DNA from 4 places in the Microbispora bryophytorum genome. Region 2 is predicted to be linked to each of the others. Evidence: riboswitches for the same ligand, from Rfam matches in the RefSeq annotation. Region 2 holds a riboswitch; each other region holds the start of a gene.
What was found. Region 2 has a riboswitch for cyclic di-AMP ahead of ACGFIB_RS05725 (C40 family peptidase). Riboswitches for the same ligand answer to the same signal wherever they lie in the genome.
Positions count from the first base shown of each region.

Region 1: it holds a riboswitch for cyclic di-AMP, as region 2 does, so the genes downstream of both, ACGFIB_RS30290 (C40 family peptidase) here and ACGFIB_RS05725 (C40 family peptidase) in region 2, are expected to answer to the same signal.
Region 3: it holds a riboswitch for cyclic di-AMP, as region 2 does, so the genes downstream of both, ACGFIB_RS18960 (CHAP domain-containing protein) here and ACGFIB_RS05725 (C40 family peptidase) in region 2, are expected to answer to the same signal.
Region 4: it holds a riboswitch for cyclic di-AMP, as region 2 does, so the genes downstream of both, ACGFIB_RS02180 (C40 family peptidase) here and ACGFIB_RS05725 (C40 family peptidase) in region 2, are expected to answer to the same signal.

Region 1 is NZ_JBICTF010000011.1:3,783-7,587, forward strand. It holds gene ACGFIB_RS30285 (amino-acid N-acetyltransferase) at 60-611, opposite strand; cyclic di-AMP (ydaO/yuaA leader) riboswitch at 987-1,155, shown strand; gene ACGFIB_RS30290 (C40 family peptidase) at 1,215-2,264, shown strand; gene ACGFIB_RS30295 (helix-turn-helix domain-containing protein) at 2,295-2,543, opposite strand; gene lysS (lysine--tRNA ligase) at 2,896-3,805, opposite strand, start outside.
Region 2 is NZ_JBICTF010000002.1:186,721-190,525, reverse strand. It holds gene ACGFIB_RS05735 (TetR/AcrR family transcriptional regulator) at 1-136, opposite strand, end outside; gene ACGFIB_RS05730 (NAD(P)H-binding protein) at 220-1,104, shown strand; gene ACGFIB_RS05725 (C40 family peptidase) at 1,165-1,671, opposite strand; cyclic di-AMP (ydaO/yuaA leader) riboswitch at 1,802-1,960, opposite strand; gene ACGFIB_RS05720 (hypothetical protein) at 2,276-3,367, opposite strand; gene ACGFIB_RS05715 (FAD-dependent monooxygenase) at 3,461-3,805, opposite strand, start outside.
Region 3 is NZ_JBICTF010000005.1:333,219-337,023, forward strand. It holds gene ACGFIB_RS18950 (DUF5990 family protein) at 73-531, opposite strand; gene ACGFIB_RS18955 (ArsR/SmtB family transcription factor) at 650-997, opposite strand; gene ACGFIB_RS18960 (CHAP domain-containing protein) at 1,111-1,785, opposite strand; cyclic di-AMP (ydaO/yuaA leader) riboswitch at 1,800-1,933, opposite strand; gene ACGFIB_RS18965 (sensor histidine kinase) at 2,116-3,321, opposite strand; gene ACGFIB_RS18970 (response regulator transcription factor) at 3,318-3,805, opposite strand, start outside.
Region 4 is NZ_JBICTF010000001.1:475,380-479,184, reverse strand. It holds gene ACGFIB_RS02190 (NYN domain-containing protein) at 1-236, shown strand, start outside; gene ACGFIB_RS02185 (C40 family peptidase) at 386-1,348, shown strand; cyclic di-AMP (ydaO/yuaA leader) riboswitch at 1,666-1,820, shown strand; gene ACGFIB_RS02180 (C40 family peptidase) at 1,895-2,467, shown strand; gene ACGFIB_RS02175 (hypothetical protein) at 2,667-3,632, shown strand; gene ACGFIB_RS02170 (glycosyltransferase family 4 protein) at 3,744-3,805, shown strand, end outside.

The sequences.
Region 1 (3,805 bases), on a different contig from region 2:
CACCTTTGCAGCAGCCGACAACCATCGTCAAGATCAGCGATCAATGATCGACAAAGGGGTCAATGACGGTCGATGTGCAGCAACATCCGGGTGTTCCCCAGCGTGTTCGGCTTGACGTGCTCCAGGTCGAGAAACTCCGCGACGCCCTCGTCGTACGACGCGAGCAGTTCCGCGTACACCTCCGGGGAGACGGGGGTGCCCTGGATGGGCCTGAAGCCGTGCCTGGCGAAGAACTCCACCGCGAACGTGAGGCAGAAAACCCGCCGCACGCCGAGGTCCCTGGCGGTCTCGATGAGCGCGCCGACGATCCGGTGGCCGATGCCCCCGCCGCGCGCCGCGGGGTCCACCGCGACGGTCCTGATCTCGGCCAGGTCCTCCCACAGCACGTGCAGCGCGCCGCAGCCGACGACCTGCCCGCCCCTCTCGGCCACCCAGAACTCCTGGACGTCCTCGTACAGCGTGACCGTGCTCTTCTTGAGCAGGCGGGAACCCACACCCGAGTACGCGTCGACGAGGCGCCTGATCGCCCGGACGTCCGGCGTCCTGGCTCGGCGCACCGTCACGGCCGTGGCACTCGATCCACTGGATGTCTGCGCGGCGACCTGCTCCATGACCGGCCAGCCTAGCCGGAGCGCGGCCGATCCCACACGGTCGGCACGGAGCATCCCGAACGAATAACGGTCATTCCCAAACGCCATACCCGACATGAGGTTTGACGGTCCGTAGCCGCCAGGATACGGACGGATGCATGACCGCCGCCCGAGGTGCCATCCGGGTTCGTCCCAGTTTTTCCACCAGCCCAGACCACCCATCGAAACTCACAGATCACTCGAAACGCAGGTGAACAGGGACGTATCACTACCGATCCCGTGACCCGACCGTGATCATTTGGTTGTCAAACGTAGACGAGTTTCGGAGTTCTGGTTGAGCAAGAACTCGCGGTGCACTATCGTCCAGCGACGATGCCGGTCTTCGTGAGCGCTCATGGCGACCGGACGCCGAATCCTCGAAGCACCCAGTGCGAAGGGGAGCCGGGGACCCAACTGCAGGATCAGGATCGGTTCGATCCCGGATCGTCAAGGGGTGAATCCACAAGGTAGGGCTACTCCGGCCCGAACCCGTCAGCTAACCCGGTAGGCGCTCAGCAGTGCCCCGCCGTACGGCCCGTCGCGACGACGGGCCCGCCGCGGGGCACACGTGGGAGAGGAGCTCGGTTGCGCACGCGTGGAGGACGGCAGGCGGGCAGGCACGCTCGCGGCCGACAGTCCGGATCCGGCACGGCCGGTCCGGGTGCCATCCGCCGTCTGGCGTTCGTCGGCGTCGCGATCAGCGCGATCACGTTCGGCGCGCCGGTGGTCAGCGCCACCGCCGACCCCAAGCCGAGCCTCAAGGAACTCACGGCCCAGGTCGAGGACCTCTACACCGAGATCGAGACCCTCAGCGAGCAGTACAACGGCGAGCGCGTGCGCCTGAAGACGGCCGAGCGGTCCGCCGACCTCGCCAAGAAGAACCTCGCCAAGAGCGAGGCCGAGCTCGCGGTCCGCCGGCAGAAGGCGAGCGCCCTCGCGCAGCACTCCTACATGACCAACGGGCTCGGCAACGCGCTGGTGCTCATCGACAGCGACGCCGACCCCCGGCGATACCTGGACCAGGCCTCCACGACGTACGCGCTGGAGCTGCGGGAGAGCCAGGAGGTCGCCGAGGTCACCAAGGCCATGGACGCCGCCGCACGGGCCAGGGAGAGCGCCTCCGCCCGGCAGGCCGAGGTCAAGAAGCTCCTCAGCGGGCTGGACTCGCGACGCGACAAGATCACCAAGCTGATCAAGAAGACCGAGAGCAGCCTCTACCGGCAGGTCTCCCAGACGATCGGCAGCGAGACGCGCAGCAGGACGGCGTTCCCCATCATCGGCGACGGCAAGGCCGCCCAGGCGGCGCGCTGGGCTCTCGGGCAGCAGCTCAAGCCGTACGTGTGGGGCGCCGAGGGCCCCGGCTCCTTCGACTGCTCCGGCCTGGTCATGGCGGCCTACCAGTCCGTCGGCATCAGCCTGCCCCACTACACCGGCAACCAGTGGACGGCCGGCACGCACATCCCCCGTGACCAGCTCCGCCCCGGCGACCTGGTGTTCTTCTACTCCGACCTGCACCACGTCGGCATCTACATCGGCAACGGCTACATGATCCACGCGCCGCGCACGGGAGACGTCGTCCACATCGCGAAGATCGCCGGACGGCCGTTCGCGGGAGCGGTGCGCGTCGCCGACTGAGCCCCCCTCGGCGGCCTGCCGTCGAGAAGGTCAGATGAGGCGGCGGCGTGCCGCCCAGGCGACGGCCTCGATCGCGGTCGCGACGCCGATCCGGTCGCAGATGCACCGCAGCCGGCGCCGCACGGTGCGCCCGCTGACGTCGAGACTGCGGCCCACCCGGTCGGCGGTCACACCCTTGGCCAGCTCCGCGAGGAGAAGCAGATCCTCTTCGGTGAGACCGGCACGCTCAAGGTCCGAGGCGCGACTGTCACCTCGGTAGACGACCTCGGGAATACTCATCGTCCGCCCTCCCCCACGACGATGCTTTCGTCGGCCCACCCTTCAGGGAAGGTAAACGCCTCCACTGAAGGTCGTCAAGGTTCGGAGTGAGAGCACCGGTCGCACACCTCCCGGGCCGCCTCGACAATCCTCCACGTGGAATTCGGCCCAGCGCCGCGCCAGCGGGCCCATGCCGCACCTGGAGACGTACGCGCTCGGCTGGGGCGTGGCGGGCGCCGACGGGCCCGGCTCCGGGACGTCGCGAAGCCGGCTGAGGCCGGACGGCCATGCCGTCCGGCCCGTTCGCGCGCCGGAGATGGGACGCCGCAGATCGGGACTGACCGATCAGACGCGAGCGATCAGGTCTGACCGATCAGGCGTGACCGATCAGCTCGCGCACCCGGTCGCGGCCCACGGCCAGCAGCAGCGTGGGCAGCCGCGGGCCGGTGTCGCTGCCGACGAGCAGCCGGTAGAGCAGGGCGAAGAAGGCGCGCTGCGCGGCCTTCAGCTCCGGCGTGGCCGCCTTCGCGTCCATGTCGAGCCCGGCCTGCACCTTCGGCACGCCGTACACGAGGGTGGTCAGCCCGTCGAGCGACCAGTGCTCGCCGAGGCCCTCCGCCAGCAGGCGCAGCGACTCGCGGTCCTGCGTGCCGAGCGTGTCGAGCAGTTCCTTGTCGGGCGTCTCGCGCACCTGCGTGCGCTCCTCCGCGGGCACGTACGTGTTCACCCAGTGCTGGGCGCGGTCGAGCCGCGGCCGCAACTCGTCCAGCCCGCCGATCTCCGGGTCGAACGCGCGCAGGATGCGCAGCGTCTGCTCCTCGTGCCCGGTGGCGATGTCCACGACCGAGGCGAGCGTCCGGTAGGGCAGCCGCCGCGGCGTCTCCGGCAGGACCCGGGAGGCCGTGCTCGACGCGCGGCGGTAGGCCGACTGGTCGGCCGGCAGCGCCGTGCCGTCCTGTACCTTCCTGGTCAGCGTGTCCCACTCGTCGTACATCCGCTGGATCTCCTGGTCGAAGGAGACCTTGAACGACTGGTTGGGACGGCGGCGGGCGTACAGCCAGCGCAGCAGCGCGGGCTCCATGATCGACAAAGCGTCGGCCGGGGTCGGCACGCCGCCCTTGGAGCTGCTCATCTTGGCCATGCCGCTGATGCCGACGAAGGCGTACATCGGCCCGATCGGCTGCGGGGCGCCGAACACCTCACGGACGATCTGGCCGCCGACGACGAACGACGAGCCCGGCGAGCTGTGGTCCACGCCCGACGGCTCGAAGACCACGCCCTCG
Region 2 (3,805 bases):
CGAGGCCCGCGCGCTCGGCGATCTCGTCCATCTGTACGGCGTCGCCGCGCCGGGCGAACAGCTCACCGGCGGCGTCGAGGACGGCTTCGCGGTTGCGCCGGGCGTCGGCGCGCAGCGAACGTTCGGGAGCGGTCATGGTCATTCCACTGTAGTTGACGGTGCGCGGCGATGGTCTTTATATTCGGAACCGGAATTCAGGTTCAGGTTAGAGGAGATCCGATGATCGTCGTCACCACACCGACAGGACAGATCGGCAGCCGGCTGGTCCGCCGGCTGCTCGACCAGGACGAGGAGCTACGGGTCGTCGTCCGCGACGCCTCGCGTCTGGACGACACGGTCCGCGAGCGGGTCGAGACCATCGAGGGCTCCCACGACGATCCGGCCGTGCTCGACAAGGCGCTGCCCGGGGCCGAAGCGCTGTTCTGGCTCGTCCCGCCGAACCCGGCGGCCCCGAGCGCCGAGGAGCACTATCTGCGTTTCGCCCGGGCGGGCGCCGACGCCGTCGCCCGCCACGACGTCGGCCACGTCGTCGGGGTCTCCAGCGCCGGGCACGGCTGGCCGGCCCCGGCCGGCGTCCTGTCGGCGGCCTTCGCGATGGACGCCGAACTCGGCAGGTCCGGTGCGGCCTACCGGGCGTTGTCCATGCCCTTCTACATGGAGAACCTCCTCGGGCAGCTCGACGCGATCCTCGGGCAGGGCGCGTTCTCCCTGACCTGTGCGGGTGACCTGCCGCTGGCATCGATCGCGACGCGGGACATTGCGGGCGTGGCCGCCGATCTGCTCACCGATCTGTCCTGGACCGGGCAGGAGAACCTCCCCGTGTTCGGCCCCGGCCGGATCACCCCCGACGGCATGGCCGAGGTGATCGGCCGGGAACTCGGGCGCCCGGTCGCCTACCGTCGCGTGAGCCTGGACGACTACGCGTCGTTCCTGCGCTCCCGAGGCGCCGGCGACCAGGCGGTCAAGGATCTGACCGAGGCGTTCGCCGCACAGGACCACGGCATCTACGACGCGGACTGGGCGATCGCCGCGCCCACGTCGACGGACTTCCGCACCTGGTGCAGGGAAGTGCTCAAGCCCGCCGCGGACGCCCGGGCATCCTGATTCGGCGACGCGGGCGACGCATCGAGCACCATCTCGCCGAGGAGGTCTCCACGGCCCGGCTCAGACGCCGGGGCGTACGGCGGCGAGGAAGCTGCTCCTCCAGTAACCGTCGAGCTTGTCGATGTTGACCACCGCGCCGCTGTGGGGGGCGCTGATCACCTTCTTGTGCCCCACGTACATGCCCACGTGGCCGCCGCCGCTGGTGAAGATGAGGTCGCCAGGCTTGAGGTGCGCCAGGGAGACCCTCTTCTTTGCGGCGCTGAGCATCGACCACGTCGTACGCGGGAGCTTGACGCCCGCCTTGCGCCAGGCGAACTGGACCAGCCCGGAGCAGTCGAACGCCCGTGGGCCCGTGGCGCCCCACACGTACGGATCGCCGAGCTGCTTCTTCGCCACCTCGACGGCGTGCTCGGCCTTCTCCTGCCGGAGGGCCGACCTGGTGAGCTTCCTGTTCGCGGAGGCCTCCGCCGCGGCCGGCGCGGGAGCCGCGCCGTCGTACAGGGTGGTCGCCGTAGCGGGGGGCTCGGGAGGAACGATCGCCGGGGCGGCCGAGGGCGGGACTGTCACCGCCGCAGACGCGGCGGCCGCGGGCAGTGCGCTCAATGCCCCTACGGAGGCGGTGAGCGCTGCGCTACTGATAGTGACGCAGGCAATGCGGAGCAGAGGGGTGGAGTTGGTGAACAGGGGATCTCTCCCTAGGGTCTTCCGCTTGCGCCTACCGGGTTAGCTGACGGATTCGGGCAGGGAAGTCGCCCTACGGCGCTGGCGCGCCGATTCACCCCGGACCTTCACCGAAGGTCGATTGGTTCCCCGGCTCCGCGCCTCCTTGCCGGCGCGGACTCGGCGTCACCGGCGCCCAGGGGGGCGGAGAGGGCGGGGCGGCCGGTGACAGTGGATGGTCGTTTCGAACCACGACCGGGCCGGTCTCCTGACAGCGGCACGTGGACCCGGTCGTTGGGCAAGGAAACTACCAAGAGCCCCATATTGGTGCAAAGAGTATGAAAAGGATAAAGATCGCACAAAGGGGATGAAATCAATAAAACCGCAGGCCAGGGCGGCTGTGGAAGGCGAGTGTGACGCTCGTCACACTCGCCGAGTGTCCTGCGGGCCACCAGGGCGCGCGCCTGGTCCGCGACCGGCTCGCGGGGATGACGTGTTCGCCTTTACCGCTTTACCGCGTACGCCAGAGCGTGCCGTCGGCCGAGGGGTCGTCGGGGTCGCCCTGCGGCACGGTGAAGCCCGCGCCCCACAGCGTCGTCGTCCCGGGCCTGCGCGCGATCGAGAACAGGACGGCGTCGGTGCCGGCCTTCCGGGGAACCGGGGCGCTGCGCCACGTCGAATCCGTGACGTGCCACAGAGTGGAGTTCCAGTTGCTCTGCACGATCCACACGCCGCCCTTGCCGTCGGGCTCGACCTCCGTGTAGGGCTGCGCGTTGCCGGCGCCGATCGAGGTGGTCCATGAGCGGCCGTTCCAGTGCATGACCAGGGTGCGGCTGTAGGTCACGTCGTCCCCCTCGTCGTCGGCGCCCTCCCAGCTGACGCCGCCGACGGCCCACACGTTGCCGGGGTTCACGACGGCGATGTCGTTGAGGACGGCGGCGGCGCCGGGAGCGGGAAGCGTGATCGCGGGGGTGGGCACCGCCGCCCAGGACCTTCCGTTCCACCGCATGATGGCGGGGCGGTCGCCCTTGGTCCCCGCCGCCCAGACGTCACCGGCCCTGTACGCGTCGACGGCGGCGGCGCGGGCCGGCAGCCGGACGCTCTTCCACGAGGACCCGTTCCAGTGCCTGGCCGAGGCCGAGGACTCGGCGACCGCCCAGACGTCCTTCGCGCCCGTTCCGTCGGCGTCCGTCGCGGCGAAGCCGCCGCCGAGCGAGGCGGTGGTCCACGCGCGGCCGTTCCACCGAGCGGCCTTGCCCGGGCCGAAGACCCATACGTCCCTGTCCGAGGTGGCGGTCACGGCCTTCAGCTCGTACGGCGGGCTGCCGGGGATCACCTTCCACGATCTTCCGTCGAACCGCTGCACCAGGCCCCGCTGCCCGCCGTTCACGAGCCGGTGACCGGCCGCCCACACCGACCCGCTGCCCAGGGCCGTCACGTCGTTGAGGACGTCGTCCCCGGGCAGGGTGTTCACCCTGGTCAGCCGCCACATCGGCGCGCTCTCCCCGGCCTGGCGTCCTTGGTGGGTCACGCCTGAGGCCGCTGTGCCCGGCATGCACGCCAGGCCGAGCGCCGTCATACCCGAGACGAACACGGTACGCACGATGCCTTCCCCTTCCGCTCACCCGTACGACGTCTGGCGGAGGGGGGGCCGTTCACACGGATCCGCCGAGGATCCCGGCCCCGGCGCCGGGGGCTACGAGGCCGGCGTCCGGTAGTCCCTGATCGTGATCGCGGTCGCGGCCCTGCGGATGGGCCCGGTGACGCGCTCGATCATGCGGTCCTTCCCGGGCAGATGCGGCATCAGCCGCAGCATCAGCATCTGGAAGCGGATCTGTGCCGCGGACTTCAGCACCATGCCCTTGAGGTTGTTCGCGGCGAGCTTCTGGTTCTCCTCCGCGAAGTGCCGCATCTCGCGCTCGTAGGCGGCGAACCCCGCCGCGTGGTCCCCCGCCGCCTCGGCGAGGCAGCCGGCGAGGACGTACGCGCCGACCAGGGCCAGGCTGGTGCCCTGGCCGGACGCGGGTGAGGCCGCGTACGC
Region 3 (3,805 bases), on a different contig from region 2:
GGTGTTCAGGTTCTTCTTGGTCCAAAGGTCCTCCACCGGAGACCTCACTGCCTGTCGGGGCACGGCACGCCGTCAGACGGTGGGGGCGGACCATTCCACCAGCGGCGGGCGCACCGCCGCGCACAGCGGCTGACCGCGAGAATCGGTCAGCCCCAGCCGGGCCACCAGCAGGTCGTTGCCCACTGCGGCGTCCATCACGGCCCCGGGGATGCCGTCGAACGACAGCTTCGCCCGCCGGAACATCGCGAACACCCCGGCGTCATCGACAGTGCCCCACGACAGGTACACAAACCGGGCGCCCGGCCTGCCCTGCACACATGGGCCCCGGAGATCCCATCCGGTCTCCCTGCGGGCCGCGGTCACCTTCAGCTTCCAAACCGCCGAGGAAGCGTCTCCCGCATGCAGGTCGAGCAGTTCGTCACGGCGGCCGCGCCGCTGCACGCCGACATGGATGTTGCGGTAGCCGGGGAAATCGGGTGTCTGCCCGCATTCCCGCCCTGGCAGGTTGGATGCCTCGATACGGATCAGCACACCAGCATCATTCCCCAGGCTCCGTGCGGCAGGCGGGGAACACTCCGGTGCCGAGCCAGGGGGAGGAGGACGCCGAATGCGAGCGGCGAGTGCCCGGCACGGGTCAGGTGGCGCGCGATCACGGACGGGCGTCGTCCTGCAGGCGGCGCTCCCGCTTCCCGCGGGCGAGTTCGGTGCCCAGGGCGTCCAGGCGCTGGTTCCAGAAGCGGCGGAAGTGGTCGAGCCAGGTGTCGACTTCGCGCAGCGGCGCGAGGTCGACGGTGTACAGGCGCCGGGTGCCCTCGGCCCGGACCGTCGCGAAGCCGCTCTCCCTCAGCACGCGCAGGTGCTGTGACACCCCGGGCTGGGAGATCCCGAACTCCTCCTGCACGATGGAGCCGATCTCCCCGGCGGAGCGCTCGCCCTCGGCGAGCAGTTCCAGGATCCGGCGGCGCACCGGATCGCCGAGGACGTCGAACGCGTGCATGCCGCCAGGCTCGCAGCTCACGACCGCACAGGTCAATGTGATCAAGGCCCGGCGCCCTCGGCGGGGACGCCCGAAGCGCGCCGGGATCACCGGCGCGCTTCGGGCGTCGCCTGTCAGGAGGAGGCGGAGGTGTCCCCGGGATACACCGGGTAGCCGTATCCGGCCACCTGCCAGGTAGGACGGGTACGGGCCTCGACGGCGCCGCCGTCGCCGGTGTTGCCCTCGATCGTCTGGATAGTGCCGTCGTCGTTGTCCTTGACGACGAACCCCACGTGCTCGATGTCGTCGATGTCCTTGCTGCCGTTCCAGTTGAAGAACACCACCGCGCCCGGCTTGGGGGTGTGGCCCCAGCGGCCGTGTTCGGCGAACCAGCGTGCGTGCTCCACGGTGTAGGCGTCGGAGCCCATGACCGGAGCGATGCCGAGCTGCTGTCCCACCCACGAGACGAACATGTCGCACCAGGCCGCGTTGAGGTAGCCCTTCAGTGTGCCGCCGTCGCGGGCGAGGGTCTCGCGGGCGCGGGGCGTGGACATGTACCACTCCTGGAACTTGGTCCCGCCGCCCTTGGCGTTCTCACTGATCCCGATCTGGCTCCTGGCCAGGGTCAGCACGTCGGCCGCGCTGATCCTGGGCAGCGTGGAGGCGATCTCGGACGTGGACTTCGCGACCGCCGGGCCCTTGCCGGTGGCCGGGTTGTCCGCGTGCGCGGCCGGTGAGGCGATCAGCACGGCCGAGGCGAGGACCCCGCCCGCGAGGGCAGCGCGAAGACAGGTGTTGACGACGTGCATGGTGGGGCGTACTCCCTTGCTTCCATGCCGCCTACCGGGTTAGCTGACGGGTTCGGGCTGGAAGTCGCCCTACGGCACGTATGCCGATTCACCCCAGGAGAGGTGGGTCCCCGGCTCCGCGCGGACGCGGACTCGGCGGCCGGGCGACCGGCCGGGATCGGCCGGTCGCGTCGGTCTGAGGAGGGCTTCTTGACCATTGAGATGAGCAAGTGCCCCCGAGTTGCCTAAAACGTAATAGACCAGGTCAAACCGGTCAAGTTAGAACAACCCAGATTTTACCGGGCAGTAGGCAGCAGACCTCGCACTTGGGGGTAAAGGGCCCGCCGGTGATCACCGGCGGCAGGAGGATCCGGGCTGACCGGGCAGTCGTACGGTCACCGCCAGGCCGCCCTCCGGCCGGGCGAGCGCCTCCACCTCGCCGCCGTGCGCCACGGCGATGGCCCGGACGATGGACAGGCCCAGCCCCGACCCCCGGGCGGAGCGGACGCGGTCGCCGCCGAGCCGGCGGAACGGCTCGAACAGGTCGTCCACCTCGTACGGCGGGACCAGGGGCCCGGTGTTCTCCACCGTCACGCTCACCCCGGCCTCCTCCTCCCGCAACCGGACCCAGACCTCCCCGTCCCGCACGTTGTACTTGATCGCGTTTTCCAGCAGGTTGACCAGGCAGCGTTCGAGGAACAGCGGGTCGCCGTGCGCGACCGCCGGGCTCAGGTCCTCGTGGACGACCACCTTCCTGCGGCGCGGCTGCAGGTCGATCTGCTCCATCGCCGTACGGACGACCTGCCGCAGGTCGACCGGCTTGCGGGCCGTCGGCTCCTGCTCCGACTGCGCCAGCATGAGCAGGCCCTCGATCAGCCGCTCGTACCTCGCGTTGGTGCCGAGCAGCGCGCGGGCCAGCGCCTTGAGGTCCTCCGACGCCGCCGGTTCCTCCAGCGACACCTCCAGGACCGTACGGTTGACCGCCAGCGGGGTGCGCAGCTCGTGGGAGGCGTTGGCGATGAACCGGCGCTGCGCGTCGAACACGCGGTGCAGCCGGTCGAGCATCGCGTCGAAGGTGTCGGCGAGCCGCTTGATCTCGTCCTGCGGCCCGCGCAGCCCGATCCGCTCGTGCAGCGTGCTCTCCGACAGCCGCTGCGCGGTCTCGGTCACCCGGTCCAGCGGGCGCAGCGCGCGGTCGGCCACCAGGTAGCCCAGCACCACCGCGACGGCCCCCACCAGGATCATGACGATCATCGACGACCTGAGCACGTCGCTCAGCGCGTCGGCCGCCCCCTGCTCGACGTTGGTGCGCACCCGCTGCGCGAGCACGTCGCTGTCGGGCAACTTGCCCCCCAGCACGGCACCGCCGTTGACACTGGGGGCACCGGTCACCTTCGACGCCACCGCCACCACGAACCGCTGGTTGAGCGCCCGCGCGGTCAGCAGCTGGGTGAACCACAGCAGCACCGACCCCGCCAGGAAGAACAGCCCGCCGTACAGCAGGGTGAGCCGCATGCGCAGGCCGAGCCTGCGCCACGAGGACAGGACGCGGGTCACAGCCGATACCCCCGGCCCGGCACGTTCTCGATCACCGCGGGCTCGCCCAGCTTGCGGCGCAGCGAGGTGATCGTGACGCGCAGCACGCCCGTGCCGGCGTCGGCGTGCTCGTCCCACACGTTCGCGCGCAGCAGGGCCGAGGTCACCAGCCCTCCGCCGGCGCGCATGAGCTCGTGCAGCACGTCGAACTCCTTGCGGCCCAGCGCCACCTGCCGCCCGTCGCGCAGCACCGTACGGCGGGCGGGGTCGAGCCGGATCCCGGCCCGCTCCAGCACAGGCCGCACCGCCCGGGGCGAGCGCCGGGCCAGCGCCCGGATCCGAGCCACCAGCTCGGCGAACGCGAACGGCTTGACCAGGTAGTCGTCGGCGCCCAGGGACAGGCCCCCGACCCGGTCACGCACCCGCCCGGCCGCCGTCAGCATGAGGATGCGGCTCGCCCCGCGGGCCGTGACCAGCTCCCGGCACACCTCGTCGCCGTGCACCT
Region 4 (3,805 bases), on a different contig from region 2:
ACGGCGCCGAGCTGAACGGGCCCGTCCAGGTGTCCGCGCCGCGCGGGGTGCGGGTGATGTTCAGCGCGCCGGGGGAGATCGCCGACGACCTCATCCGCACGCTGGTGCGGGCGGAGCCGCCGGGGCGGGCCATCGCCGTGGCCTCCTCCGACCGGGAGGTGGCCGAGTCGGTGCGCCGCATGGGCGCCCGGCCGGTGCCCTCGCTCCTGTTGCTGCGCCGCCTCGGCCGGGGCTGAAACGCCGTACGCGCGCTCCGGACCCGCGCCGTCACGAGGAGTGATGACTGTCGCGAATACCTGCGAATAGGTTGAAGCTTCAAGATCGCCTAGATAGAGTCGCGCCGCAGGTTTCGTCGATCTAAGAGGTTCATCCTCAAGGGGGCTCAGTGCGAGGGCGTGTGCCGGTGGCCGCCGGTCTGGCCGCCGTGATCCTGCTTACGCCGGTGACGGGCGCGCAGGCGGATCCGAAGCCCACGGTCGCGCAGGCCAAGGCGAAGCTGAGCAAGCTCAACGAGCAGGCCGACAAGCTCGTCGACCGCTACAACGCGGCCAACGAGAAGTGGAAGAAGTCGCGGCAGAAGTACCTCGCGATCAACGACGACTACAAGAAGCAGAACACCCGGGTCGAGGCGCTGCGCTCCGGGTTGGTCTCGATGGCCGTCAGCAGCTACCAGGTCGGCGATATGGGCTCGTGGGGCGGTGTCTTCTACAGCTCCAACCCCGACGCCATGCTCAGCGGCCTCGCCACGCTCAACCACATGTCGGCCGAGCGGGCCGGGCGGCTCAGGGAGTACGAGGGCGCCATCAAGGACCTCAAGGACCGCCGCGACCAGAGCAAGGTGGTCTACAAGGAGGCCACCGACGTCAGGGGCGAGCTCGCCGGCGAGAAGGAGAAGGTCGACAAGCTCGTCCGGGAGCAGATGAAGCTCCTGCGCTCGCTCGGGACGTTCAACCCCGGCAACCCCAACAGCGCCGGCGTCGTCTACACCGGGCCGGCGTCCGGCAACGCGCTGTCGGCCCTCCAGTTCGCCTACAAGCAGGTCGGCAAGCCCTACCGTTACGGGGGCACCGGACCGGCCTCCTGGGACTGCTCGGGGCTCGTGCAGGCCGCGTGGGCGGCGGCGGGCGTGACGCTGCCCCGGACCAGCTACGAACAGTGGGCCTGGGGCGCGAGCCGCAGGGTCTCGCTGGACGAGCTCCAGCCGGGCGACCTGCTCTGGCACGCCGGGTACGGGCACGTCGGCATCTACGCCGGCGACGGCAAGGTCGTCCACGCTCCGCAGACCGGCGATGTTGTGAAGATTGTCTCACTCGCCGAGTATCACGCGATCGGAGCCGTGCGCCCCTGAGGGGCTCGACCGGCTCTGTGATCTCTGTGCCTTTTGGGGCTTCTGTGACCCGATTTAGCCGGTGTTGTGGAGATTGTGAGCAGAGTCACAATTAGCGGTTTGCTGTGCGGGGTACGCTGCGCTTTCTTCTCGGCGGCCTTCGTTATCTGATCTTTATCCGGCGGGAGGACTTTGCCGAATGCGGCGGGTCCTGGGTAGCTTCTGGGCCGCGGCGAGCACGCCTCGCCGCGGCGCACCCGGTCCGGCCGGCCGGGTCGCGCAGTCATCCACCGTCATCGGCGCCCTTCATCACCCTCCCCTTCGCGGGATCCTCCGGCGCCGGTGGCCTGCCGAGTCCGTGCAGTCAGGAGGCACGGAGCCGGGGAACCATCGACCTTCACGCGAAGGTCCGGGGTGAATCGGCGCATCGCGCGCCGTAGGGCGACTTCCCCGCCCGAACCCGTCAGCTAACCCGGTAGGCGTGAGCGGAAGACCCGAGGAGAGATCCTGTCTACCACCCCCGCTAGTCTGTCCCGTCTTGCCCGAATTGCCCTTGGTGGTGCTGCTTTGACGGCATCCGTAGGGGCCGCCGGAGTACATCCGGCGGCGGCCGACACGGTGACGGTCACAGTCGTCAAGACGGCCCCAGCCAAGAAGACGGCTACGAAGACGGGCACCGAGAAGAGCGCGGACGCCGCCGCCCGCAAGGCCGCCGCGAAGAAGCGGCAGACCAAGAAGACCACCGCCAAGCGGAAGATCAGCAGGGCCTCGCTCCAGCGGGCCAAGGGCCTGCGCGCGGTGAAGGTCGCGGAAAAGCAGATCGGCGACCCCTACCGCTACGGAGCGACGGGACCGGGCGCGTTCGACTGCTCGGGCCTGGTCCAGTACGCCTGGCGCAGGGCTGGCGTACGGCTGCCGCGCACGACGTGGTCCATTCGCGGCGCGGTCAGGAAGAAGGTGTCCTGGGGTCACTTCGAGCCCGGTGACCTGATCTTCACCAGCGGCGGCGGCCACGTCGGCATGTACGTCGGGCACGGCAAGATGATCCACGCTCCGCACACCGGCACCCGGGTGCGGATCGACAAGCTGGACGCCTATCGGAGGAGCACCTTCGTGGGTGCCGTCCGTCCGGGCGTCTGACGGGCACCGGTCACCAGCCCCCTCGACCGGCGCCGTCCTCGCGGCCCCGTCCACCTCGCCGAGGTGGACGGGGCCGTGGCACGTGCCGGTTAGCATGCACGGCGTGACTGCCACGAGCGGCGTGCCCGTGCCCGTGCCTGTGCCTGTGCCTGTGCCTGTGCCCGTGCCTGTGCCCGTGCCCATGCCTGTGGGCGTGCCCGTGCCCGTGCCTGTGGGCGTGCCGAGCGTGCGCGCCGCGGCCGGTCGGCGCCGGCCCGAAGTTCCGCCCCGCGGGGTCCTTCCCCGCCGCCGGATCGCGGCCGTGGCCGCCGCGCTGGCCGCGCTGCTCGCCGGGTCCGCCGCCGCGGCCCCGCCCGACCCGCTGCTCGCCCCGCGGCTGGACGCCCGGGCCGCCGTGCGGGAGCGACCGGGCATGTGGATCGGCGCCTCCGTCGCCCGCGGCGAGCGCGCCGTCGTCGTGGGGTCGCCCCGGCGGTTGGTCGCCGAGATCGCGGCGCTGGCCGATCGCGCGGGCCGCACGGTCACGAGGGTCTGGGGCGGGTACGGCGGCGCGGTGGTCCTCGTGCCGCGCACCGAGGAGCAGGCCGCCGTGCTGGCCGCGCCGGCGAAGGTGGACGATCTGGCGGCCGTCGCCACCGGCGGCCGCGTGATCGTGCAGCCGGCGGCGTTCGCCCGCCTGTCCGCGACCGGCCGCATGGTCGTCGTGACCCATGAGCTGACGCACGTCGCGACCGCCGGCCCCCCGACGGTGCCGATGTGGCTCAAGGAAGGCTTCGCCGACTACGTGGGCTATCTGGACAGCGGACTGCCGGTCCGCACGATCGCCGCCGAACTCGCCGCCGACGTCGCCGCCGACGGGGCCACCGACGAGGCCGCCGACGGGACCGCGGACGGGGCCGCCGACGGGACCGCCGGGAGGGCGGCGCTGAACGCCCTGCCAGGGCCCGCCGACTTCGCCGCCAGACCCGCGCAGGCGTACGAGGAGGCGTGGCTCGCCTGCCGCTACATCGCGGCCCGGTTCGGTGAGCGGAGGCTGGTCGCCCTCTACCGCGCCACGCTGCGCGAGGGGATCGGCCCGGCGCTGCGGGAGGTTCTCGGGCTGACCGCCGACGGCCTGACCCGCGAATGGCGGTCGTACGCCCGCGAGCGGCTCGCCCGGCCCTGACCTCCGTGAGGGCGCCTGATTCCGTGAGGTGCGGGCACGACCACGGCTGCGACAATGCGTTCTCGGGCGGCGCGGGCGGACCGCGCGACCATGCCGGCAGCGGGGGTGAGGATGACGAAGCGGACGCTGATCGTCACGAACGACTTCCCGCCCAGACCGGGCGGCATCCAGGC